Thiohalobacter thiocyanaticus: one gene and its partner. Each later gene encodes a partner of the first gene's protein in a complex. Links are inferred from orthologs where the notes say so. Each region holds a gene or a part of one and is shown in the gene's direction. Other genes may lie near its edges. The genes, in order: CFK21_RS10040 and accD.

Region 1 (14,932 bases):
ACCAGTTCGCCTCCATCGGCGAGGCGCCGCAGGACAAGAAATACGCCGGCGAGCCCACCGAACTGGTCATCGGTAACCACAACACCATCCGCGAAGGGGTCACCATCCATCGCGGGACCGTGCAGGATCGCGGCCGCACCACCCTTGGCGATGACAACTGGATCATGGCCTATGTGCATATCGCCCACGACTGCGATGTCGGCAGTCATACCATCCTTGCCAACAATACCGCCCTGGCCGGGCACGTGCGGGTCGGTGACCATGCCATCCTCGGCGGCTTCACCCTGGTGCACCAGTTCTGCGCCATCGGCGCCCATGCCTTCACCGCCTTCGGCAGCGTGATCGGCAAGGATGTGCCGCCCTTCATGATGGTTTCCGGTCATCCCGCCCATGTCCACGGGCTCAACAGCGAAGGCCTGAAGCGGCGCAATTTCTCCGCCGGCAGCCTGCGCGCACTCAAGCAGGCCTACCGGACGCTGTATCGCAGCGGCCTGCCGCTGGAACAGGCGCTGGTCCAGCTGCAGGCGGAGCAGGGCGGGGATGCGCAGGTGCAGTCTCTGATCGCCTTTCTGCAGCAGCAGACCCGCGGCATCGTGCGCTGAAGATTCAGCTGTCATGGATGAAACCACCGACACCGGCCGGACCAGACCTCTTCCGCCGCTGCGCATCGCCATGGTGGCGGGCGAGGCCTCGGGCGACCAGCTCGGCGCCGGCCTGATCCACGCCCTGCGCGAACAGCTGGCCGGCAGGCGGGAACTGATGGTGGAGGGCATCGGCGGCCCGGAAATGCAGGCGGCGGGCTGCCGCAGTCTCTATCCCATGGAGGCCCTGTCGGTGATGGGGCTGGTGGAGGTGCTGCGGCATCTGCCCGGGTTGTTGCGGCTGCGCCGCCGGCTGGCCCGGCAGCTGCTGGCCGAACCGCCCGATGTATTCGTCGGCATCGACGCCCCGGATTTCAACCTGGGCCTGGAGCGCCGCCTGCACCGGCAGGGCATCCGCACACTGCACTATGTCAGCCCGTCGGTGTGGGCCTGGCGCGGCTACCGCATCAAGCGCATCGTGCGTAGCCTGGACCGGATGCTGACCCTGTTCCCCTTCGAGGCCGAATTCTACCGCCGCCATGCCGTGCCGGTGACCTTCGTGGGCCATCCCCTGGCCGAGCGCATCCCGCTGCTGCCGGATGCGACTGCCGCCCGGCAGCAGCTGGGACTGCCCGAGCGCGGTCCGCTGGTGGCGGTGCTCCCCGGCAGCCGGCTGGGCGAGGTACAGCGGTTGGCGCAACCCTTCATCGAGACCCTGCAGTGGTGCCTGGAACGCGACCGCGGACTGCATTTCATCGTGCCCTGCGCCAGTCCCCGGACCCGGGAGCTGTTCGAGTCCATCCTTGCCCGCAGTGCGGCGGACCTGCCGCTGACCCTGCTCGACGGCCGCGCCCGCACCGCCATGACCGCCGCCGATGCGGTGCTGCTGGCCTCGGGCACCGCGGCGCTGGAGGCCATGCTGCTCAAGCGCCCCATGGTAGTGGCCTACCGGCTGGCGCCGGCCACCCACTGGATGATGAAACGGCTGGTCAGGGTGCCGCACTACAGTCTGCCCAACCTGCTGGCCGGCGAGGCCCTGGTGCCCGAGTACATCCAGGACGAGGTCACGCCGGTCAATCTGGGCCAGGCGCTGCTCAACCAGCTGCACAATCCGGCCCGTCGCAGCCTGCTGACCCGACGCTTCCGGGAACTGCACACCGAGTTGCAGCACAATGCCGACCAGGCCGCCGCGGCCGCGGTGCTGGAGGTGGCCGGCCATGCCTGAGCAGGCGGAACTGGATTTCATTGTCGATGCCACCGGTTGCGTTGCCGGCGTGGACGAGGCCGGGCGCGGCCCCCTGGCCGGACCGGTGGTGGCCGCCGCGGTCATCCTGGACCCGGCCCGGCCGCTGTCGGGCCTGGCCGATTCCAAGACCCTGAGCGAGAAGCGGCGCGGCGTGCTGGCCGCTCAGATCCGGGAACAGGCCCTGGCCTGGGCCCTGGGCCGGGCCGAGGTCGAGGAGATCGACCGCATCAACATCCTCCAGGCCAGTCTGTTGGCCATGCAGCGCGCGGTCGCCGCCCTGGGGGTGGCGCCGGAACTGGCCCTGATCGACGGCAACCGCTGTCCCGAACTGCCCTGCGCATCGCAGGCCGTCATCAAGGGCGACAGCCGGGTCGAGGCCATCAGCGCCGCCTCCATCCTGGCCAAGGTGGCGCGCGACGCGGAGATGATCGCTCTGGATGCGCAGTATCCCGGCTACGGTCTGGCCAGCCACAAGGGCTATCCCTGCCAGGCCCATCTGGCCGCGCTGGAGCGCCTGGGGGTGACGCCCATCCATCGCCGTTCCTATGCGCCGGTGCGGCGCCTGATTGAACAGGGACGGGGCCGATAGGCTAGAGCCGGGGAAAAGCGGTCTCACAGGCCGGATCGGCTGCAGGCCCGTTTCCGGCAACTGTCCGTATATGTCGGATGGGGTGTGCTTGTTCCAGCCCGCGATTGCACACCCTTCACCGTGAGCGTGCAGTATCCGCCGGCACCGCCGGATCCCCGCCCTGAGCTTGATGTGGGTCAGATCCCCCGGGCGAATACAGGCTAGGATACGTGTTACTTGTGGCTCATGGACATGGACATGGACATGGGCCGTGCCGGGACAGAGGATATGAAGCCGCACGGATATTCGTTGTTGTTGCCGCCGCATGCCGTGCTCTGCACGGTGATTGCCTCGCTGTTGTCCGCCTGTGCCGCGGTCGGTCCGGACTACCAGGCACCGCAACCCGGGGTGCCCGCGCACTGGGGGACGGCAACCGATACCCGCGCCCCGGATGCCGCCGTGCTGGCCGAATGGTGGCGCCAGTTCGAGGATCCGCTGCTGAACGCGCTGGTGGACGAGGCCCTGGCCGCCAACCGCGAGCTGGCCACCGCCCGGGCCCAGCTGCGCGAGGCGCGGGCGCGGCGCGCCCTGGCCGGCGCCCAGCTCGGGCCTGCACTGGACGCCGCGGCCTCGGCGGCCCGCAGTACGTCGAGCGAAACGCTCGGGACCGGCGCCACGCGCGATCTGTACAGCGCCGGCTTCGACGCCGCCTGGGAGCCGGACATCTTCGGCGGCCTGCGCCGCGGCCGCGAGGCCGCCGCCGCCGAACTCGACGCCAGCCTCGAGACACTGCGCGACACCCGGGTCTCGCTGGCCGCCGAGGTGGTACTGAACTACACCGATCTGCGCACGGCCCAGCGGCGCCTGGCCGTGGCCGAGGCCAGTGTCGCCGCCCGCCGCGAAACCCATGACCTGACCCGCTGGCGCTGGCAGGCGGGACTGGTGCCGGAACTGGATGTCGCCCAGGCGCGCACCGATCTGGAGAGCGCGCAGGCCGCGCTGCCGGCGCTGCGCAGCGCGGTGAGCGCGGCCCGACACCGGCTGGCGGTACTGCTGGGCCGGAATCCGGGCGCACTGCGCGAACGGCTTGCCGCGACGGCCGCCGTGCCCCTGGCCGGGCGCGCGGCCGCCGTCGGCATTCCCGCCGACGTGCTGCGGCGACGCCCGGACGTGCGTGCCGCCGAACGGCGGCTGGCGGCACAGACCGCCCGCCTGGGCCAGGCCGAGGCGGCGCGTTATCCCGGTTTCCGGCTGTCCGGCTCCATCGGACTGGAGGCGTTGAGCCTGTCCGGTCTGAACAACAATGGCGCGGATGCCCGTTCGCTGCTGGGTGCCGTCACTGCGCCGATCTTCCAGTCCGGCCGCATCCGCGCCAACATCGGGATCCAGGACGCGCTGCTCGAGCAGGCGCGGCTGGGCTACGAGGCGGCGGTACTGGCCGCGCTCGAGGAGGTGGAGAACGCCCTGGTCGACGTGGCCGCAACCGCCGAACGCCGGGAGCGCCTGGCCCGGGCCGTGGCGGCGGCGCGGGAGGCCCATACGATCGCCGAACAGCGCTATGCCGCCGGGCTGGCCGATTTCCTCTCCGTGCTCGACAGCCAGCGCAGCCTGCTCAGCCTGGAGGACCAGCTCGCCAGCAGTACCGGGGAGCTGGCGGCGGCCCAGATCCGGCTCTACAAGGCCCTCGGCGGCGGCTGGGCGCCCGCATCCGCATCCGTTGCGGCGCCGGACACAGCACATACCAGGATCGATCCATGAACGATACTTCCCGACCCGACGGCGGTCCGGCCGCCGACCTCGAAGCCATCCTGACCCGGCAGGGCAGCGGCGGCCGGCTGCGCCGCTGGCGCCTGCCGTTGATCGCCGGCCTGATTCTGCTGCTACTGGCCGCCTACTTCATGTTCGGCGGCAATGGCGATGCCGGCAAGCCGCAGTACCGCACCGAGACCGTGGAGCGCGGCACGCTGGTGGTGACGGTATCGGCCACCGGCCGGCTGGAGCCGACCAACCAGGTGGAGGTCGGCAGCGAGATGTCCGGCACGGTCGAGTCGGTGTTCGTCGACGACGATGACCGCGTGACCGAGGGCCAGATACTGGCCGAACTCGACCTGTCCAAGTTCGAGGATGCGGTGGCCCGCTCGCGCGCGACGGTGGCCGCGGCCGAAGCGGCCCTGGAACAGGCCGAGGCCACGGTCACCGAGGTGCGGGCGCGGCTGGCGCGGTTTCGCGAGGTCTCACGCCTGTCCGGCGGCAAGGTGCCCTCGCATGCCGAGATGGAGACCGCCGAGGCCGAACTGGCACGGGCCGAAGCCGATGTGGCCAGCGCGCAGGCCGGGGTCGCCCAGGCGCGGGCCGCGCTGCGCAGCGACGAGACCAACCTGTACAAGGCCCGCATCCGTTCGCCCATCGACGGCGTGGTGCTGGAGCGCGCGGTCGACCCGGGCCAGACGGTGGCCGCCTCGCTGCAGGCGGTGACCCTGTTTCTGCTGGCCGAGGATCTGACCCAGATGGAACTGCGGGTGGACGTGGACGAGGCCGATGTCGGCCAGGTGCAGCCCGGGCAGCCGGCCGGCTTCAGCGTCGATGCCTGGCCGGGACGGCGCTTCGAGGCCGAGATCATCCGTGTCGGCTACAACGCCACCGACAGCGATGGCGTGATCTCCTATCCGGCCGTGCTCAAGGTGGACAACCGGGATCTGAGTCTGCGCCCGGGCATGACCGGCACGGCCGAGATCACGACCCTGGTGCGCGAGGACGCCCTGCTGGTCCCCAATGCCGCGCTGCGCTTCACGCCGCCGGCAGCGACGGCGGCGGAGGATTCCGGCCGCGGCGTGATCGGATCGCTGATGCCGCGGCGGCCGGCCCAGAGCAGTTCCCGGCCCCGGACCGCGGGCAGCGGCGGGGGCGGCCAGGGTCTGTGGGTACTGCGCGATGGACAGGCGGTCAGGCTGACGGTCGAGACCGGCGCGACCAACGGCCGCGTCACCGAGATCCTCGGCGGCGGCCTCGAGCCCGGCATGGAGGTCATTACCGAGATGTCGGTGACCCGATGACCGCGGACGACGCGCCGCTGATCCGCCTGCAGGGGATCACCAGGACCTACGGCCAGGGCCGGGCCGCCTTCCAGGCCCTGCGCGGCATCGACCTGGACGTCCGGCCGGGGGAGTTCATCGCGGTGATGGGGCCGAGCGGCTCGGGCAAGTCCACGGCCATGAATATCCTCGGCTGCCTGGATACGCCCTCCGGCGGCAGCTATGCCTTTCAGGGGATGCAGGTGGAGCGGCTGACGCGCGACCAGCGCGCACTGCTGCGGCGGCACTTTCTCGGTTTCGTGTTTCAGGGCTTCAATCTGCTGGCGCGCACCACCGCGCTGGAGAATGTGGAACTGCCGCTGATCTATCGCGGGGCGCCGGCCGCGGCCCGCCATGCCGCGGCCCGGGCCGCGCTGGCCCAGGTCGGCCTCGAAGGCTGGGAGCACCATACCCCGGGGGAGTTGTCCGGCGGCCAGCAGCAGCGCGTGGCCATCGCCCGCGCCATCGTCACCGGCCCCCGGGTGCTGCTGGCCGACGAGCCCACCGGCAACCTGGACACCCATACCAGCGTTGAAATCATGGAACTGATCGCCGCCCTCAATCGCGACAGCGGCATCACCGTGTTGATGGTTACCCACGAGCCGGACATGGCCGCCTACGCCCGGCGCGTCGTGCGCTTCGTCGATGGGCGGGTGGACAGCGACACGCGCTCGGAGGCTCAGGTCTGATGTGGTGGAACACCCTGATGCTGGCCCTGCGCGCCATCCGCCGCAACCTGATGCGCTCCTTTCTGACCATCCTCGGCGTGGTCATCGGTGTGGCCGCAGTCATCACCATGGTGACGCTGGGCAACGGCGCCACCCGCTCGGTGGCCGACCAGATCGCCAGCATGGGCAGCAACCTGCTCATGGTGCGCCCCGGCCAGCGCTTCGGCCCGGCGGCGGAGGCCGCACCCAATTTCAAACTCGCCGACGTCGAGGCGGTGCGCAACCAGATCGGCGGCACGGCGGCGGTGGCGCCGGTGGTGAGCAGTGCAGTGACGGCCGTGTTCCAGGCCAGCAACTGGTCCACCTCGGTCACCGGCAGCAGCAACGCCTATTTCACCGCCGCCAACTGGGAGATCGTCGCCGGGCGCAGTTTCACCGAACTCGAGGAGCGCGCCGGCAAGGCGGTGTGCGTGATCGGCGAGACAGTGCGGGAGAATCTGTTCGGGCAGCAGAATCCGGTGGGTGCGGAGATCCGCATCCGGCAGTTCGCCTGCGAGGTGATCGGGTTGCTCGGCGCCAAGGGCCAGTCGGCGATGGGCTCGGATCAGGACGACACCGTGATCATGCCGCTGCGCACGGTGCAGCGGCGCCTGGTCGGCAATACGGATGTGCGCATGATCATGGTCTCGGTGGCCGCCGGCGCCTCGATCGACCGGGTCAAGGCCCAACTGATTTCGCTGCTGCGCGAGCGGCGCAACATCAGCGAGTTCGAGGATGACGACTTCCGGGTCATGGATACACGCCAGATCGCCGAGACCCTGACCGGCACCACCCGCGTCCTGACCCTGCTGCTCGGTGCGGTGGCCGCGGTGAGCCTGCTGGTGGGCGGCATCGGCATCATGAACATCATGCTGGTGTCGGTCACCGAGCGTACCCGCGAGATCGGTATCCGCCTGGCCATCGGCGCGCTCGAGCGCGACGTGCTGCTGCAGTTCCTGATCGAGGCGGTGGTGCTGTCCAGCCTGGGCGGTGTGATCGGTATTCTGCTGGCCGCGGGCGCCTCGGTGTTTCTCGCCGGCCTGATGTCGGTGCCCTATATCTTCGATCCGGCCATCAACCTGCTTTCGTTCGTGTTCTCCGCCGCCATCGGCGTGATGTTCGGTTACTTCCCGGCCCGCCGCGCGGCCCGCCTGGATCCGATCGACGCCCTGCGCCACGAGTGAACCGGAACGCAATGACGGATTAATCAGGGAACCTCTGATTTATTCGTCATTGCGAGGCGCGTAGCGCCGCGGCGATCTCCAACCGATTGATTCTGCAGTGTGAGATTGCTTCGCTACGCTCGCAATGACGAGAATCATCGAATTAATCAGAGTTTCCTCAGGTATTTCCTTATGAAACTCTGCGTCTCCGCGCCTCTGTGCCCTCTGCGTTGTTCTCGCCCAGGCTCTGAGCCCAACTGTCAAGCCTTGCATCCCCCGCCGCGGTGCCGGAAACTTTGCCCCCATGCCCGTCTCCTTCGTCCATCTCCGCCTGCACACCGAGTACTCCCTGGTCGACGGGATTGTGCGCATCAAGCCGCTGGTCAAGGCGGCGCGCGCGGCGGGCATGCCGGCGGTGGCAGTCACCGACCAGTGCAACCTGTTCGCCATGGTCAAGTTCTACAAGGCGGCCATCGCCGGCGGGCTCAAGCCGCTCATCGGCGTGGACCTGTGGCTGGAGAATCCCAACGATCCCAACCAGCCGCACCGGCTGACCCTGCTGTGCCAGAACAACCAGGGCTATCTGAATCTGTCGCAGCTGGTTTCGCGCACCTACACCGAGGGCCAGCACGGCGGCGTGCCGGTATTGAAACGCGACTGGCTGGACGGCCTGACCGACGGCCTGATCGCCCTGTCGGGCGGACGTCAGGGTGACATCGGTCAGGCGTTGCTTGCCGGGCACGCCGATGTCGCTGCCGACCTGCTCGCCGACTGGCGGCGTCTGTTCCCCGACCGCTTCTACCTGGAATTGCAGCGCACCGGCCGCGAGTACGAGGAGGACTACCTGCATGCCGCGGTCGACCTGGCCGCGCAACAGGGCGTGCCGGTGGTGGCCACCAACGATGTGCGCTTCATCCAGGCCGATGGCTTCGAGGCCCACGAAGCCCGCGTCTGCATCCATGACGGCCGCACCCTGGACGATCCGCGCCGGCCGCGCCTGTACAGCGATCAGCAGTACCTGAAGACACCGGAGGCGATGGCGGAGCTGTTCGCCGACATCCCCGAGGCGCTGGAGAACACGGTCGAGATCGCCCGGCGCTGCAACCTGGAACTGACCCTGGGCGAGAACTTCCTGCCGGAATTCCCGATTCCCGACGGGATGACCATGGAGGAATACTTCAATCAGCAGGCGCACGCAGGCCTGGAGCAGCGCCTGGACAAGCTGTTCGACCGCACCGCCCCGGAATTCGCCGAGCAGCGCAGACCCTATGACGAGCGCCTGCAGATCGAACTGGACGTCATCAACCAGATGGGTTTTCCCGGCTACTTTCTCATCGTGGCCGACTTCATCCAGTGGGCCAAGTCCAACGGCGTGCCGGTGGGGCCGGGGCGCGGTTCGGGCGCCGGCTCGCTGGTCGCCTATGCCCTGACCATCACCGATCTCGATCCCATCGCCTACGACCTGCTGTTCGAGCGCTTCCTCAATCCCGAACGCGTGTCCATGCCCGACTTCGACGTCGACTTCTGCATGGAGGGACGCGACCGCGTCATCGACTATGTCGCCCGCCGCTACGGCCGCGAGAAGGTCTCGCAGATCATCACCTACGGCTCCATGGCGGCCAAGGCGGTGGTGCGCGACGTCGGCCGGGTGCTCGGGCATCCCTACGGCTTTGTCGACCGCATCGCCAAGCTGATCCCGTTCGAGATCGGCATGACCCTGGACAAGGCGCTGGCGCAGGAGGAGGAACTCAAACGCCTGGTCGACGAGGACGAGGAGGTGCGCGGCATCATCGAGCTGGCGCAGTCGCTGGAGGGCCTGGCGCGCAATGCCGGCAAGCACGCCGGCGGCGTGGTGATCTCGCCGACCAAGCTGACCGACTTCACCCCGCTGTACTGCGAACACGGCTCGGAGAGCATCGTCAGCCAGTTCGACAAGGACGACGTCGAGGCGGTCGGCCTGGTCAAGTTCGACTTCCTCGGCCTGCGCACCCTGACCATCATCGACTGGGCCCTGCGCAGCGTGAACGCCATCCGCCGCGAGGCCGGCGAGCCCGACGTGGACATCGAGACCATTCCGCTGGACGACCCGGACAGCTTCAGGCTGCTCAAGGGCTGCAAAACCACCGCCGTATTCCAGCTCGAGTCCAGCGGCATGAAGGACCTGATCCGGCGCCTGCAGCCGGACAGCTTCGAGGACATCATCGCCCTGGTCGCGCTGTTCCGCCCCGGGCCGCTGCAGTCGGGCATGGTGGACGACTTCATCGCCCGCAAACACGGGCGCCAGCGGGTCGAATACCCGCATCCCGATCTGGAGCCGATCCTGGCGCCCACCTACGGCGTGATCCTGTACCAGGAGCAGGTGATGCAGATCGCCCAGGTGCTGGCCGGCTACACCCTGGGCGGCGCCGACCTGCTGCGCCGCGCCATGGGCAAGAAGAAGCCCGAGGAGATGGCCAAGCAGCGCGAGATCTTCACCCGGGGCGCACTGGAGCGCGGGGTGGAGGAGAAGACCGCCACCTACATCTTCGACCTGATGGAGAAGTTCGCCGGCTACGGCTTCAACAAGTCGCACTCGGCGGCCTATGCCCTGGTCTCCTACCAGACCGCCTGGCTCAAGGCGCACTATCCGGCCGCCTTCATGGCGGCGGTGCTGTCGGCGGACATGGACAACACCGACAAGGTGGTCACCCTGATCGACGAATGCCGCGACATGCAACTCGGCGTCATCCCCCCCAGCGTCAACCGTTCCATGTACCGTTTCACTGCCGAGGGCGTGGATACGGTGGTCTACGGTCTGGGGGCCATCAAGGGCGTGGGCCAGGGCGCGATCGAAAGCATGATCGCCGAGCGCGAGGCCAACGGGCCGTTCGCGGACCTGTTCGATTTCTGCCGGCGGGTGGATCTGCGCAAGCTCAACCGCCGGGTGCTGGAGGCACTGATCCGGGCCGGGGCGCTGGACGAGATCGGCTCCAACCGCGCCACCCTGATGGCGCAGCTGCCGATGGCGCTGAAACTGGCCGAGCAGCATGTGCGCGATGCCGACCTGGGCCAGAACGACCTGTTCGGCGAGGCCGGACCGGCGCCGGTGGACAAGCCGCTGGACCTGGTCGAACTGCCCGAGTGGACCGAGGATGAGCGCCTGACCGGCGAGAAGGAAACCCTGGGGCTGTATCTCAGCGGCCATCCCATCTGCCGCTACGAGGCCGAGCTGGCGCATTTCACCAGCGGGCGTATCGCCGATGTCGTCCCCGACAGCGTGCCGGCCGACGGCGGCAACAGCCGCGGTCAGGAACGCACTGTCACGCTCGCCGGTCTGGTGATAGCCCTGCGGGTGCGCAACACCCGGCGCGGCCGCATGGCCTTCGCCACCCTGGATGATCGCAGCGCGCGCATCGAGGTGAGGGTCTTCTCCGACACCTTCGAGGCCCACCGCAACCTGCTGGCCAGGGACCGGGTGCTGGTGATCAAGGGCTCACTGGCGCTGGACGACTATTCCGGCGGCTACCAGCTCACCGCCGACGAGATCTACGACATCAGCCAGGCCCGCGCCGCCTTCGCCCGCCGGCTGGTGATCGAGGTCGACGCCGCGCGTGCCGGCAACGGCTTCATGCAGCACCTGGCCGAGACCCTGCAGCCCTATCGCGAGGGCCGCTGCCCGGTCTGGCTCAACTACCACAACGACCGCGCCCGGGCCCATATCATGCTGGGCAATGAGTGGCGGGTGCAGCCCGCCGACGAACTGCTGCACCGCCTGGACGAACTGGCCGGCGGCGAAGGGCGGGTGCAGGTCGAGTACAATACCCACTGAAAGTGAAAATCTTCAACGCAGAGGCGCGAAGGCGCAGAGGACGCAAGATGTATGAGAGGTAGGTCGGGTTAGCCCATTCGGGCGTAACCCGACAGGATCTCCTGCCGAGTGTCGGGTTACGCTGCGCTAACCCGACCTACTACTCTGCCCAGCCCATCCTACATGATTGAAAACTCTGCGTTCTCTGCGCCTTCGCGCCTTTGTGTTGAACATCGGCAGCGGTTGCCGCCCTACCCGCAGCCGAGTATCCTTACGCCCCCATGAACCTGAACTTTCTGGATTTTGAACAACCCATCGCGGAACTCGAGGCGAAAATCGAGGAACTGCGCTATGTGGGCGACGATGCCGAGATCAACATCAGCGAGGAGATCCGGCGCCTGGAAGAGAAGAGCCGCTCGCTGACCCAGTCCATCTTCTCCAGGCTCAATGCCTGGCAGGTCGCCCAGCTGGCCCGGCATCCGCAGCGGCCCTATCTGCTGGACTACATCGCCCGTATCTTCACCGATTTCGAGGAACTGCACGGCGACCGCACCTTTGCCGACGACCCCGCCATTGTCGGCGGCGTGGCGCGGCTGGAGGGCGAGCCGGTGATGATCATCGGCCAGCAGAAGGGCCGCGACACCCGGGAGAAGCTGCACCGCAACTTCGGCATGCCGCGCCCCGAGGGCTATCGCAAGGCGCTGCGGTTGATGCAGACGGCCGAGCGCTTCAAGCTGCCGGTGCTGACCTTCATTGACACCCCCGGCGCCTATCCCGGCATCGGCGCCGAGGAGCGCGGCCAGAGCGAGGCCATCGCCCGCAACCTGCAGGTCATGGCGGAACTGAAGACACCTGTCATCTGCACCGTCATTGGCGAGGGCGGCTCCGGCGGCGCGCTCGCCATCGGTGTGGGCGACCGCTTGCTGATGCTGGAGTACAGCACCTATTCGGTCATCTCGCCCGAGGGCTGCGCCTCCATCCTGTGGAAGAGCGCCGAGAAGGCCGCCGATGCCGCCGAGGCCCTGGGCATCACCTCGCGCCGGCTGCTGGAACTGGGTCTGATCGACACCGTCATCGAAGAACCGCTGGGCGGTGCCCACCGCGATCCGGAACGCATGGCGGAACTGCTCAAGGCGCGGCTGCTGAGCGAGTTGGACAGCCTGCGCGGCCAGCCTCTGGATACGCTGCTGGAGACCCGCTACCGCCGGCTGCTCGAGTTCGGCGAGTACAACGAAAAGGCCTGACCCTTCTGAGCACCTCGACGCTCCCCCCGGTCGCCCGTCACATCAAGGAATGGATTCCCCAGGCGCAGGCCTGCTGGGTGGCATTGAGCGGCGGTCTGGATTCGGTCGTTCTGCTGCACCGGCTGGCCGATCAGCGCGAACAGCTGGGGATGCCGCTGGGTGCGGTGCATGTGGATCATCAGCTGCAGCCGGACTCGGCGCACTGGAGTGAGCGCTGCCGGGCGCTGTGCCAGGAGCTGGACATCCCCTTTGAACTGCACCGGGTCGAGGCCCGGCCCGGGCCGGGCGAGAGCCCCGAGGCCGCTGCGCGCGAGGCCCGCTATCGGGCGCTGCGTGAGTGGCTGCAACCGGATCATTGTCTGGTCACGGCCCATCACGAGGACGATCAGGCCGAGACCCTGCTGCTGCAGCTGCTGCGCGGCAGTGGACCCAGGGGGTTGGCGGGAATGCCCGCAGTGAGCGTGTTCGGCCCGGGCTGGCTGTGCCGGCCGCTGCTGGAGGTCACGCGTGCCCAGCTGCTGGAGTGGGCCCGGAACCGGGATCTGGACTGGATCGAGGATCCGAGCAACGCCGACCGGCACTATGACCGCAACTTCCTGCGCCACGAGATCCTGCCGCGGCTGCAGGCGCGCTGGCCGGGCGTGAAACGTGCCCTGGCCCGTGCGGCCCGCCACCAGGCCGATGCCGCCAGTCTGCAGGTCGATCTGGCCATCAGCGATCTGCTGCAGGTCGGCGGCCGGGGACCGGCCACCCTGTCGGTCGCGGCCCTGCTGCATTACACCCCGCCGCGTCGGCGCAACCTGCTGCGCTACTGGCTGCATGGCCTGGGCCTGCTCATGCCCAGCGAGGCGGTGCTGGAACAGATCGAGCAGAGCGTGCTGGGGGCCCGCGCCGATACCATGCCGCGGGTGCACTGGCCCGGGGGCGAGGTGCGCCGTTACCGGGACGATCTCTATGCCATGCCGCCGCTGCCCGTGCCGCCCGCCCAGCGACAGGGCTGGGACGGCGGTGACGTGAATATCCCTGCCGCCGCAGGCCGGCTCGAGGTCATGCCCACGCCGGGGCAGGGGCTGGCCCGGGAGGCGCTCGCCGGCCGTCGCCTGCAGCTCGGTTTCCGCGTCGGCGGCGAACGCCTGGCCCCGGCCGGTCGCGGTCATCACCACAGTCTCAAGCACCTGTTCCAGGAGCGCGGCATTCCCCCCTGGGAGCGCGACCGCGTGCCATTGGTGTACTGTGACGATGAACTCGTTGCCGTGGCCGGCCTGTGGCTCGCGGAGGGCTGGCAGGCGCGCGGCGAGCAGCCCGGCCTGGTATTGCAATGGAGCCGTTTGCCGGGCTGATTCCGCCCCGCTTTTCTGCGCCCGACCCGTAGGTCGGGTTAGCCCGAGAGGGCGTAACCCGACATTTGCCGGCTTCGTGTCGGGTTACGCTGCGCTAACCCGACCTACGATCAGCAATGGAGCCGTTTGTGATGCGGGTCGCGTTGTACGGGTGGGGGGGTTCTGGTATCGTTGACTCCCGTCCGTAGCGCCGCCCGCGTCATCCCGCCGGCCGCTGAATCTCGCTCCTCGACAACTGCTTGGATCGCATGACCCGATACATCTTCATAACCGGCGGTGTGGTTTCCTCACTGGGGAAAGGCATTGCCGCGGCCTCGCTTGCCGCCATCCTGGAGGCGCGCGGCCTCAAGGTCACCCTGATGAAGCTCGATCCCTACATCAATGTGGATCCGGGGACCATGAGCCCATTCCAGCACGGCGAGGTTTTCGTCACCGCCGACGGCACCGAGACCGATCTGGACCTGGGGCATTACGAGCGCTTCGTGCGCACCACCATGTCCAAGCGCAACAACTTCACCACCGGCCAGATCTACGAGAACGTCATCCGCAAGGAGCGCCGCGGCGACTACCTGGGCGGTACCGTGCAGGTGATTCCGCACATCACCGACGAGATCAAGCGTTCCATCGTCGAGGGCGCGGGCGATGCCGACGTCGCCATGGTCGAGATCGGCGGCACCGTCGGCGACATCGAGTCGCTGCCCTTCCTGGAGGCCATCCGCCAGATGGGGGTGGAACTGGGGCACGAGCGCGCCATCTTCATGCACCTGACCCTGGTGCCTTATATCTCCGCTTCGGGCGAGATCAAGACCAAGCCGACCCAGCACTCGGTCAAGGAACTGCGCTCCATCGGTATCCAGCCCGACGTGCTGCTGTGCCGCGCCGACCGGCCGCTGCCCGAGGACGAGCGGCGCAAGATCGCGCTGTTCACCAACGTCGAGGAGCGGGCGGTGATCTCGGCCCCCGATGTGGACAATATCTACAAGATCCCGCGCGTACTGCACGGCCAGCACCTGGACGACATCGTGGTCGACAAGATGCGCCTGGAACTGCCGCCGGCCGATCTGAAGGAGTGGGAGCAGGTGATCGAGGCCATGGAACATCCCGAGGGCGAGGTCACCGTGGCCATGGTCGGCAAGTACGTCAACCTGACCGAGTCCTACAAGTCGCTGTCCGAGGCCCTGATTCATGCCGGGGCCCATACCCGCACCAAGGTGAACATCACCTA
Region 2 (11,712 bases), 520 kb from region 1 along the record:
CGGCCGGCAGCAAGGTGCGGTTCGGCGACAAGCACCTCACCGTGCAGGACCTGGCGGAGTTCGATTTCTCGCAGGTGCAGATCGGCCTGTTCTCGCCCGGCGCCTCGGTGTCGAAGGAGTATGCGCCCAAGGCGGCGGCCGCCGGCTGTGTGGTGGTCGACAACACCTCCCAGTTCCGCTATGACGACGACATCCCGCTGGTGGTGCCCGAGGTGAATCCCGAAGCCGTGGCCGGTTATACCAATCGCGGCATCATCGCCAATCCCAATTGCTCCACCATACAGATGCTGGTCGCGCTCAAGCCCCTGCATGACGCCGCCCGTATCGAGCGCATCAATGTCGCCACCTACCAGGCCGTCTCCGGCACCGGCAAGGAGGCGATCGAGGAACTGGCGACCCAGACCGCGCAGCTGCTCAACGGCAAGGACATCGAGGCCAGGGTCTATCCCAAGCAGATCGCCTTCAACTGCCTGCCGCACATCGATGCCTTCATGGACAACGGCTACACCAAGGAAGAGATGAAGATGGTGTGGGAGACCCGCAAAATCATGGGCGATGAGAACATCCAGGTGAATCCCACCGCGGTGCGGGTGCCGGTCTTCTATGGCCACTCCGAGGCGGTGCACATCGAGACCCGCGACAAGCTCACCGCCGCCCGGGCCCGCGAACTGCTGGGCAAGGCGCCGGGCATCGTGGTGCTGGACGAACACACCGACGGCGGTTATCCCACCGCGGTCACTGAAGGGGCCAATCACGACCCGGTCTATGTCGGGCGTATCCGTGAGGATATCTCGCATCCGCGCGGTTTAGATTTGTGGGTGGTCGCCGATAATGTGCGCAAGGGTGCCGCCCTGAACAGCATCCAGATCGCGGAGTTGTTGGTCAGAGACCACCTCTAGGCTATAGTGGGGCGGACTCAAGAAATTCCGAGAAAGAACGACTAGTTGCAGGATATTTCTCCACAAACACCAAAACGACGGGATCCAGCACAGGACGGGTCCTCGGGCACATGAGAGGAAGCAAAATGGTTAGGAAAACGGCCTTAGTCACGGCCATGCTGGGCGCCTTCGCCAGTCATGCCTACGCCCTGGGACTGGGTGAAATCAAGCTAAACTCCGCCCTGCATCAGCCTCTGGACGCCGAGATCACCCTGTTGTCGGCCACGCCGGAGGAGGTCGATCAACTCAAGGTCCGGCTGGCTTCGCCCGAGGCCTATGCACAGGCCGGGGTCGAACGCATCTACCTGCACACCCGGCTGAAGTTCGCTGTCACCACCCGGCCCGACGGCACCGCCGTGATCAAGGTCACCAGTCAGGAGCCGGTGCGCGAGCCCTACCTCGATTTCATGGTGCAGGCCAGTTGGGCCAGCGGACAGCTGGTGCGCGAGTACACCATGCTGATCGATCCGCCCGCACTTATGCCCGCCGAGGCCCCGGCGCCGGCAGCCACCGCGCCGACCACTGCCCGCCAGGCCGTCCCGGCGCCGGCGCCTTCCCGGCCTGCCGACTCAGGCCGCCGGGAAGCGATCTTCACCGGTTCCGAGTACGGACCGGTGCAGCGCAACGACACTTTGTGGAACATCGCCGAGAAGGTACGTCCCGATGCCGGGGTGAGCATGCAGCAGACCATGCTCGGCCTGGTGCGTGCCAACCCGGAGGCTTTCCAGCACGGCAACGTCAACAGTCTCAAGGCCGGACATGTTCTGCGCGTACCGTCGCGGGAGGAGTTTACCTCCATCAGCCAGGCCGAGGCCCGGACCGAGGTCAGCCGGCATCACCGGCTGTGGCGCGAGGGTCGCAGTGACGAGACAGCCGCCGCACCGGCCGTCGGCAAGGTCGAGCGCGAGGCACCGGCCGCGGAAACAGCGGAGCCGGCGGTGTCCGCCGACGAGGCCGGCCCGGCCGCGACCGCAGGCGCTGATGCCCAACTCAAGCTGGTCACTCCCGATGCAGCCGATGCCGCCGCCGCTGCCGACGGTGCCGGGGGCGAGGCAGGCGCGGGCACCGAAGTGGAGCAGGTGCGTACGGAACTGGCACTGGCCGTGGAGGAACTCGAAGCTCAGCGTCAGCAGAACCAGGACCTCAATGAGCGGCTGGCCGACCTGGAGCAGCAGATCGCCCAATTGCATCGTCTGGTCCAGCTCAGTGATGACGAACTGGCCCGGATGCAGGGCTCGCTGGCCGGCGAAGAGGCAGTTGCCGCTGACGCGGGAGAGGAATCCCCCGTGCCTGCGCAGGAACAGATGACGGATGAAACCGCGGCTGCCGCGGCGCCGGATGAACTGGTCGCCGGGACCGAGCCGGTGGAACCCGCGCCGGCTGACGCGGCACCGGAGGCCCAGGCCGAACCCGCGCCGCCCGCCCTGCAGGAGGATATCCGCCAGCCCGCCCCGGCCCCGGCCGAAGAAGGCCTGCTCAGCCGTTTCCTGACCAATCCTCTGTGGCAGGCCGGCGCCGGTGCCGTTGCCCTGCTGCTGTTGATCCTGGCCTGGCTCGGGGCACGCAAGCGCCGCATGGCCACAACCGAGTTCAAGGAAAGCATTCTGGCCGAGCCCGGGGATAAGGGCGGCGCGGGAAGTGCATCCGCGGCGACTGCCGTCGGTGCCGCTGCCGGCGGAGCCGAGGCGGCGGCGGCCGAGCCGCAGGAAGAGGCGCCGGCGCCGGCGGCCTCCGGGGGGCCGCAGTCTGACTCCTCGCTGTTCACGGATTTTTCCGTCAGCGATATGGGTACCCTGCAGAACGAGGCCGAGGCCGATCCCATCGCCGAGGCGGACGTCTACCTTGCCTACGGCCGCTACCAGCAGGCCGAGGAACTGATCCGGGGTGCGCTGGACAACGATCCCGACAACGCCGACTACCGGCTCAAGCTGCTGGAAGTCTTCCATGCCGCCCGGAACCAGAGTGCCTTCGATACCGAGGCCGAGGCCTTGCTGGCCCGGTTGGAGAACCAGGAGGATCCCGCCTGGCAGCGGGTGGTGGAGATGGGACGCGAACTCAACCCCGGCAACAGCCTGTATCTGGCAGGCGGCGGTGCGGTCGAGGCGCCCGCGCCAGCCGAGCCGGAACTGACCGACCTCGGTGGTATGGACACGAGCGATACCGGCCTGGACGAAGCCGGGACGGCCACTGCCGAATCCGAGGCGGGAGCCGAGGAGGACAACTCGCTCGATTTCGATCTGGGCGAGTTGGAGAGCTTCGCTCCCGGAGACAGGGCTGAAACGGAAGGAGTCGAACCTGCCGAGGAGAAGGTGCCGGGTCTGGCCGACGATGACGAAAACATGCTTGAGTTCGATCTCAGCGAGACTGACGAGGCGGCCGCGCCGGTCGGTGAAGCCGAGGAGGAAGTCGAAGTCGGCGAGGGTGAACTGCAGGCCGGCGATGAGGTCTCCACCAAGCTCGACCTTGCCCGTGCCTATATCGAGATGGGCGATCCGGAAGGTGCACGCAGCATCCTGGAAGAAGTTATGGAAGAGGGCAACCAGGCCCAGAAGTCCGAGGCGGAGACACTGATGAAGGAAGTCGTCTGACGCCGACGGCGGGTCACTGTAGATAGCAAAGCCCGGCACCCGCCGGGCTTTGTTCTTTTCCAGCCTCTGCAGCCGGACTGCACCGGCGGCGGAGCGGAAATTGTGATGCCGCCCCTTGCATTCCCCGGCAACAGCTACGAAACTCTGCGCGCTTCACCCCATAAATGAATAAACAAGGAGAGTCACCCATGAACAGTAAGAATATGCTCAGCGTGCTGATGATCGCCCTCGGCCTGAGCCTGGCCGGCTGCGGCGAGAGCCAGGGTCCGGCGGAACAGGCCGGTGAGAAGATCGACGAGTCCATGGAAGCCACCACTGAAAAGCTCAAGGAAGCCGGCGAGGAAATGGGCGATGCCATGGAAGAGGCCGGCGACAAGGTGGAAGAAGCCACCGAAAACTGACGGGCTTTGTTTGCCGATTTCCAAACCCGGCCCCGGCCGGGTTTTTCATGCCGGGATCAGTGGCTGTCGGCTTTGGCTGGCGTGCATCCCGATGCCGCGTATGACCTGACAACCTATGAGAATGTATCGAGTGCGGCCTGCATGTCTTTTTCCTCCACCGGCAATGTCAGCACCGCATGCAGCGTAAACAGTTCGGCCAGCCGCGGTACATACTGCGCCTCCGGCTTTTCCACCAGTACGATCACTTTCGCCTCCGGAGCATATTTCTGCAGGCTGTACAGAAAGACATCCAGGTTGCAGACATTGACGCCTGCGTAGTTGTTGCCGTAGCCGTAGAAGAACTCCGCCACGACCCAGTCGGGCGGGTTCTTCTTCAGTTCGTTGATCGCCTTGCGCTGGGAATTGAGCTTTATCTGCGCGATCCCGAGACGGCGATACAGCTGCGAGAAGTCCGGGTGCGCCGGCGACTCGATAATGGAATAGAGGACTTCTCTGCCGGCGGTCATCGGTCTCAGGGCCTGCGACGCAGGACCCAGATCTCCAGCAGCGACCACTCCTCACCGGGGTAGTTCTCCTGCTCCAGCGGCGACATGCGGCGGTGGCGGGTGGCCATGCTGCCGACGAACTCCAGGCGCTCCAGCAACAGGCGCTTGGTCTCGTCCGCCTTGTCCAGGCTGAAGGGATTGAGGAAGTTGACCAGCATGTAGCCCTCACGCGGAGCGCGGGCGAAGGCGTCGATCAGCGCCTTGATGACATCGGTTTCGAGATAGACCAGCGAGGCGGTGGAGATCACCACGTCGGCGTTTTCCATCGCCGCATCCACCGCCTGTTTCGCCTCGGCGGAAGGGGCGTTGAGATCGGCGACCACGGTGTCGTCGAACAGGCCGCAACTCTGGCCGTAGGCCATGGCGTTGCCGGAGATGTCGATGCCGGTGGTATGGGCCGGGAAGCGGCGCTCGGCCTCGATCCTCCGGCAGGCGTCGGTGTCACGCCAGTTGTGGCGGATGGCCTCGTAGTCCATGCCGTAGACGGTGGCCATGGTGGTGTTGCCGAAGCAGGCGCACAGGTCGACATAGCGCACCGTCTCGCCGCGGCCGGCCTTTTCCTGCACCCAGGGCAGGATCAGACGGTCGAACATCCGGCGGTTGAAGTCGTCCGAGATATAGTCCAGCGCATCCAGAATGCGCTCCTTGAAGGGAACGGGGGTCTCGGCAACGTAGATATCGTCAAAATGCTGTTTCTTCTCGTCGGTCTTGATCTTCGACTGGCTCATGCTTCGTCTCAGTTGCTTCGGAATAGCGTGATCTTCCCGATCCTGCGGCTGGAAATCAACCTGGGGGAATAATGGCCCAGGGAGGGTCGGTGCGGGTAGAATTCCTTCATGTCCATCGCCTCCCCGTCCCCTGCCATCCGTATTCTGTCGTTGCTGGCATTCGCTGCCGGGCTGGCGCATGCCCGCGGGCCGGCGCTGCTGCTGGGTCTGGCCGGCCTGGCGGCGTTCGTGCTGCTGTCCTGGCCGGCGCGCGGTTCGCTGCGCATCCCCGGGGCCGGACAGGCGCTGCGACGGCTGCGCTGGCTGCTGCTCGCACTGGTGTTCGTCTACGGCTGGCTCACACCGGGTGAGGCGCTGATCCCGGTACTGGGGACCTTGTCGCCGAGTTGGCAGGGACTGGCCGCAGGTGGGGTGCGGGCGGTGATTCTGCTGGGGATGGTGCTGGCGGTCTATCTGCTGCTCACCACGACGCCGCGGGAACAGCTGTTGACCGGGCTGGCCTGGCTCACCCGGCCGCTGCAGCGCCTCGGGCTGGATGCCCGCCGGCTGAATGTGCGCATCGTGCTCACCCTGCAGCGGGTGCCGCAGGCGCAGGAGCTGATCCGGACATGGCAGGCGGAACTGCCGCCTCTGCGCCAGTGGCGTGCCTTCGCCGCGGCGCTGCCGGGTCTGTGGCAGCGGGTGCTGAAGGCGGCGGAAAATGACCCGCCGGTGGCGCTGGAGATCCCGGTGCAGGCGCGCCCGGCCTGGTGGGAATGGGCCTGGCCGGCCGGGATCGCGCTGGTCATGCTCATGCCCTGGTGGGTCGGAGTGGAATGAATGGCATGAGCGCCCTCAAGCCTCTGGTTGCATTTTCCCGCCCCGGTTCGCAGACAGCGCCACAGGGACTTCTCTGTGTCTCTGCGCCTTTGCGTTCTCCGCGTTCCCGTCGCTGCCGTGGAGAGAAACCCTGATGCGCATCGCCCTGGGCATCGAATACGACGGCAGCGCCTTCAACGGCTGGCAGCGCCAGAGCCACGCCCCCAGCGTACAGGCCGCGCTGGAACAGGCCCTGTCGAAGGTGGCGGATCATCCGGTGAGCGTGGTCTGTGCCGGGCGTACCGACACCGGTGTGCATGCCACTGCCCAGGTCGTGCACTTCGATACCCATGCCGGGCGCAGTATGCGCTCCTGGCTGCTGGGCGGTAATTCCAATCTGCCGCCGGAGGTCGCGATCACCTGGGTGCGGCCGATCAGCGAGGATTTCCACGCCCGGTTCAGGGCCACGGCACGCCAGTACCGCTACCTCATCCTCAACCGCGGTCATCGCCCGGCCCTGCTGCGTAAGCGGGTGTGCTGGGAGCATCGTCCATTGGATGTCGAGGCCATGCAGGCCGCCGCCCGTCCGCTGCTGGGCGAGCACGATTTCTCCGCCTTCCGGGCCCTGGCCTGCCAGGCCAGACACCCGGTGCGTACCCTGCACCGGCTGGAGTTGCAGCGCCGGGGCGACCTGATCCTGCTCGACATCGAGGCCAATGCCTTCCTGCACCATATGGTGCGCAACATCGCCGGCAGCCTGATTGCGGTGGGTCGGGGCGAGCAGCCGGTGGACTGGCTGGCCGGACTGCTGGCCGGCCGCGACCGCTCGCGCAGCGGCATCACGGCGCCGGCCGGTGGGTTGTATTTCGTCAAGGTGGCATATCCATCGGAGTTCGCTCTGCCCGGGGAGGCGGTGCTGCCGGACATAGGCTGATCCGACCCACATCTGAATGCTTTCGTGCCTGCGGGCTGCAAAAAGCTGCAATTCCCCTGCAGTTGTGACAGGATTGCGGGTTTCACCCCAGCGAGAATCCGGTAGCCTGTGCATGCGCGTGCGCGTTAAAATCTGCGGTATCACCCGGTCCGACGACGGTGTGGCCGCTGCGGCCGCCGGCGCCGATGCCATCGGGCTGGTGTTCTATGAGCGCAGCCCGCGCGCGGTTGACATCGAGCAGGCCCGGGCTGTCATCGCGGCGCTGCCGCCATTCGTGTGCAAGGTGGGGTTGTTCGTGGATGCCGCTGCCGAGACGGTGCGTGCACACCTCGAGGCACTGCCGCTGGACCTGCTGCAGTTCCACGGCGACGAAACGCCGGAGTTCTGTGATGGCCTGGGGCATCCCTACATCAAGGCCCTGCGCATGCACCCGGAGATGGATGTGGCTGCGGCGATGCAGGCCTGGCGCGGGGCCGCCGGCATTCTGCTGGATGCCTGGCACCCGGCCGTGCCGGGCGGCAGCGGCGAGCGCTTCGACTGGGCCCGCATTCCGCCCGAGCGGCCGCGACCGCTGATCCTGGCCGGGGGGCTGGATGCCGGCAATGTGGAGCAGGCCGTGCGCAGCACCCGTCCCTATGCCGTGGATGTCAGCAGCGGCGTGGAGCAGGACAAGGGGATCAAAGATCCGGCGAAGATCGCCGCCTTCATCCAAGGAGTCAACCGTGTCAACACCGACTGAGGCCATGGCGCCGCTGCACTTCACCGACCTGCCCGATGCCAACGGGCACTTCGGGCCCTATGGCGGGCGCTTCGTTGCCGAGACCCTGATGGAGCCCATCGAGGAGTTGCGCCAGGCCTACGAAACGCTGAAGAGCGATCCCGATTTCCAGGCCGAACTGGACCGCGACCTGCATTACTATGTCGGCCGGCCCTCGCCGCTGTATCACGCCGAGCGCTGGAGCCGGCACCTGGGCGGGGCGCAGATCTACCTCAAGCGCGAGGATCTCAACCACACCGGCGCGCACAAGATCAACAACACCGTCGGCCAGGCCCTGCTGGCCCGCCACATGGGCAAGACCCGCATCATCGGCGAGACCGGCGCCGGCCAGCACGGCGTGGCCACCGCCACCGTCGCCGCGCGGCTGGGCATGGAATGCGTCATCTACATGGGCGCCGAGGACATGAAGCGCCAGTCCAGCAACGTCTACCGCATGCGCCTGCTGGGTGCCGAGGTGGTGGGCGTGGAATCCGGCTCGAAGACCCTCAAGGATGCACTCAACGAGGCCATGCGCGACTGGGTCACCAATGTCGACAACACCTTCTATATCATCGGCACCGTCGCCGGGCCGCATCCCTATCCGGCCATGGTGCGCGACTTCCAGGCCGTGATCGGCCGTGAGGCGCGCCAACAGATCCAGGCGCAGGCCGGCCGGCTGCCGGATGCCCTGATCGCCTGCGTCGGCGGCGGCTCCAACGCCATCGGGCTGTTCCATCCCTTCCTCGATGACAGGGACGTGGCCCTGTACGGGGTCGAGGGCGGCGGCGACGGCTTAGACTCCGGTCGCCATGCCGCGCCCCTGTGCGCCGGCCGTCCGGGCGTGCTGCACGGCAACCGCACCTACCTGATGGAAGACAACGACGGCCTGATCACCGAAACCCATTCCATCTCCGCCGGCCTGGACTACCCCGGTGTGGGCCCCGAGCATGCCTGGCTCAAGGACAGCGGCCGTGCCCGTTATGTGGCCGTCACCGACAGCGAGGCGCTGCAGGGCTTCCACGATCTGACCCGCATGGAAGGCATCATCCCGGCGCTGGAATCCAGTCATGCCCTGGCCTATGCCACCAAGCTGGCGCCGACCATGGCGCAGGACCAGATCATCATCGTCAATCTGTCCGGGCGCGGTGACAAGGACATACACACCGTCGCGGCGCACGAGGGGATCGAGGTATGAGCCGCATCGAGGGCCGCTTCGAGGCGTTGCGCCAGACCGGCAGGAAGGCGCTGATCCCCTATATCACCGCCGGTGACCCCGACCCCGACAGCACCGTGCCGTTGATGCATGCCATGGTCGAGGCCGGCGCCGACATCATCGAACTGGGCGTCCCCTTTTCCGACCCCATGGCCGACGGGCCGGTCATTCAGGCCGCCTGCGAGCGGGCGTTGAAGCATCATGTGAGCCTGCGCCGGGTACTGGAAATGGTGGCCGGGTTCCGCCGTGACAACGACGAGACCCCGGTGCTGCTGATGGGCTATCTCAATCCCATCGAGGCCATGGGCTACGCCGGCTTCGCCGCCGCCGCGCAGCAGGCGGGGGTGGACGGGGTGCTGACCGTGGATCTGCCGCCGGAGGAGGCGGGGGAACTGGCCGGCGAACTCAAGGGCCATGGCATCGATCCCATCTTCCTGCTCTCGCCCACCACCACCGATGCGCGCGTGGCGCGCATCGCCGAGCAGGCCAGCGGTTTTCTGTACTATGTCTCGTTCAAGGGCGTGACCGGTGCCACCCGGCTGGACGTGGACGCGGTGGCCGAGAAGGTCGGCCATCTCAAATCCATCGCAGCGCTGCCCATCGGGGTGGGTTTCGGCATCCGCGATGCCGAATCGGCCGCACGGGTGAGTCGGGCCGCGGATGCCGTAATCGTCGGCAGTGCGCTGGTGCGCCACATCGCCGAGGCGAGCGGGCATCCCGAGGTCATCAGGGAGAAGGTGGCCGAAGAACTGCGCGCCATGCGCGCTGCCATGGACGCTACGCAGCCGGCTGCTGCCGTCTCGTGAAGCCGGGGATTGCGTGACCCCGCCGGTCCCGGGCGCCGTCCGCACCTCTGACAACTGGATATCGAGAGTTATACATGAGCTGGTTCGAGAAACTGATGCCCACGCGCATCCGCACCGAAGGCGGTAACAAGCGTACCGTGCCGGAAGGGCTGTGGACCAAGTGTGACGCCTGCAGTTCGGTGATCTACCGTGCCGAGCTGGAGCGCAACCTGGAGGTCTGCCCCAAGTGCGGCCATCACATGCGCATCCGTGCCCGCCGCCGGCTGCAGACCTTCCTGGACGAGGCCGGGCGCGAGGAGTTGTTTGCCGGCATCGAACCCGTCGATATCCTGAAATTCCGTGACAGCAAGAAGTACCGCGATCGGCTCAACCAGGCGCAGAAATCCACTGGTGAGTCCGATGCGCTGATCGTCATGCAGGGTCAGGTGCAGGGGCTGCCGTTGGTCGCCAGCGCCTTCGACTTCGCCTTCATGGGCGGTTCCATGGGTTCGGTGGTGGGCGAGCGCTTCGTGCGCGCCGTGAACCACTGCCTGGACAACGAACTGCCGCTGGTGTGCTTCTCCGCCAGCGGCGGCGCCCGCATGCAGGAGGCACTGTTCTCACTGATGCAGATGGCCAAGACCAGTGCCGCGCTGGGACGCATGCGGCAGGCCGGACTGCCCTTCATCTCGGTGCTGACCGACCCGACCATGGGCGGCGTGTCCGCCAGCCTGGCCATGCTGGGCGACGTGCACATTGCCGAACCCAATGCGCTGATCGGCTTCGCCGGCCCGCGCGTGATCGAGCAGACCGTGCGCGAGACCCTGCCGGAAGGCTTTCAGCGCAGCGAATTCCTGCTGGAGCATGGGGCGATCGACATGATCGTTGACCGGCGCGAGATGCGCGACAGGGTCGCCCGGTTACTGGCCATCTTTATGCATCGCAGTGCATCCTAGAATCTCCTGCATCAGCCGCTTCCACCCCTGAATGAAAGTCTTACGTCATTGCGAGGCGCGTAGCGACGTGGCAATCCCGCAACGGATGAGGCGGTGTTACGAGATTGCCGCGCTGCGCTCAAGCCAGCCCCCAGAGCTCCATTACGGGTACCCCACCCTCCGGGGCCAGGCACCGCAGTGACGCGCTTCGACTCCCTCGCCGACTGGCTGCGCTGGCAGGAGACCCTGCACCCCCGCGAGATCGAACTCGGACTCGACCGGGTGCGCGCCGTGGCCGATCGCCTGGACCTGCTGCAACCGGCATGTCCGGTGGTTACCGTGGGCGGGACCAACGGCAAGGGCTCGACGCTGGCATATCTCGAGGCCATCTACAGTCACGCCGGTTATCGCACCGGGCTCTATACCTCGCCTCACCTGATCCGCTACAACGAACGTATCCGCATTGAACAATGCGAGGCCGCGGATGCCGACATCATGGCCGCGTTCGCGGCCGTCGATGCGGCGCGTGGCGACATCAGCCTGACCTATTTCGAGTTCGGCACCCTGGCCGCGCTGTGGCTGTTCGCGCGGGCACAGGTCGATGTCACGCTGCTGGAAGTCGGCCTCGGCGGGCGCCTGGATGCGGTCAATATCCTGGACGCCGATGTCGCTGTCGTCACCTCCATCGGTCTGGATCACATGGACTGGCTGGGCGAGACACGCGACCTGATCGCACGCGAGAAGGCCGGCATTTTCCGCGTTGGCCGTCCTGCGATCTGCGGCGACCCCGACCCGCCAGCCGATCTGGCCGCGGCCGCGGCCGAGCGTGGTGCTCACTGGTATGCCCTGGACCGGGCCTTCGGCAGCCGCCGCTCCCGCGACGGTTACTGGGATTGGTGGTCGCTGCAGTGCACCTGGCAGGAACTGCCGCTGCCGGCGCTGGGCGGGGGCGTGCAGCTGCACAATGCCGCTGCCGCGCTCATGGCCGTGGAATGCCTGCAGTCGCGACTGCCGGTAGCGCGTGCGGCCATTGCCGGGGGGCTGGCTACGGCCGTACTGGCCGGCCGCTGCCAGCACCTGACGCAGGACG

What was found.
Region 2: the proteins of CFK21_RS10040 (region 1) and accD are in contact, whole or in part, in a solved structure (PDB 8UXZ), measured with the Escherichia coli proteins. The link is inferred for Thiohalobacter thiocyanaticus from one-to-one orthologs.

Annotation. Positions count from the first base shown.
Region 1 is NZ_AP018052.1:2,157,665-2,172,596, reverse strand. What follows is about bases 10,426-13,385. They hold CFK21_RS10040 (acetyl-CoA carboxylase carboxyltransferase subunit alpha), read left to right. Parts: upstream 10,426-11,404; coding sequence 11,405-12,367; downstream 12,368-13,385. Other genes in these bases: tilS (tRNA lysidine(34) synthetase TilS), read left to right, coding at 12,445-13,385; dnaE (DNA polymerase III subunit alpha), read left to right, coding at 10,426-11,144. Also shown: lpxA (acyl-ACP--UDP-N-acetylglucosamine O-acyltransferase), read left to right, coding at 1-602; lpxB (lipid-A-disaccharide synthase), read left to right, coding at 616-1,806; rnhB (ribonuclease HII), read left to right, coding at 1,799-2,416; CFK21_RS10065 (efflux transporter outer membrane subunit), read left to right, coding at 2,684-4,153; CFK21_RS10060 (efflux RND transporter periplasmic adaptor subunit), read left to right, coding at 4,150-5,448; CFK21_RS10055 (ABC transporter ATP-binding protein), read left to right, coding at 5,445-6,155; CFK21_RS10050 (ABC transporter permease), read left to right, coding at 6,155-7,357; more of dnaE, read left to right, coding at 7,641-10,425; more of tilS, read left to right, coding at 13,386-13,707; CFK21_RS10030 (CTP synthase), read left to right, coding at 13,956-14,932. UniProt on the Escherichia coli protein: Component of the acetyl coenzyme A carboxylase (ACC) complex. First, biotin carboxylase catalyzes the carboxylation of biotin on its carrier protein (BCCP) and then the CO(2) group is transferred by the carboxyltransferase to acetyl-CoA to form malonyl-CoA.
Region 2 is NZ_AP018052.1:1,628,933-1,640,644, forward strand. Bases 8,861-11,712 are described here. They hold accD (acetyl-CoA carboxylase, carboxyltransferase subunit beta), read left to right. Parts: upstream 8,861-9,782; coding sequence 9,783-10,643; downstream 10,644-11,712. Other genes in these bases: trpB (tryptophan synthase subunit beta), read left to right, coding at 8,861-8,884; trpA (tryptophan synthase subunit alpha), read left to right, coding at 8,881-9,708; folC (bifunctional tetrahydrofolate synthase/dihydrofolate synthase), read left to right, coding at 10,821-11,712. Outside these bases: CFK21_RS07545 (aspartate-semialdehyde dehydrogenase), read left to right, coding at 1-899; CFK21_RS07550 (FimV/HubP family polar landmark protein), read left to right, coding at 1,025-3,526; CFK21_RS07555 (hypothetical protein), read left to right, coding at 3,715-3,927; CFK21_RS07560 (hypothetical protein), read right to left, coding at 4,041-4,433; CFK21_RS07565 (class I SAM-dependent methyltransferase), read right to left, coding at 4,439-5,200; CFK21_RS07570 (hypothetical protein), read left to right, coding at 5,309-6,019; tRNA pseudouridine(38-40) synthase TruA, read left to right, coding at 6,153-6,932; CFK21_RS07580 (phosphoribosylanthranilate isomerase), read left to right, coding at 7,045-7,671; more of trpB, read left to right, coding at 7,676-8,860.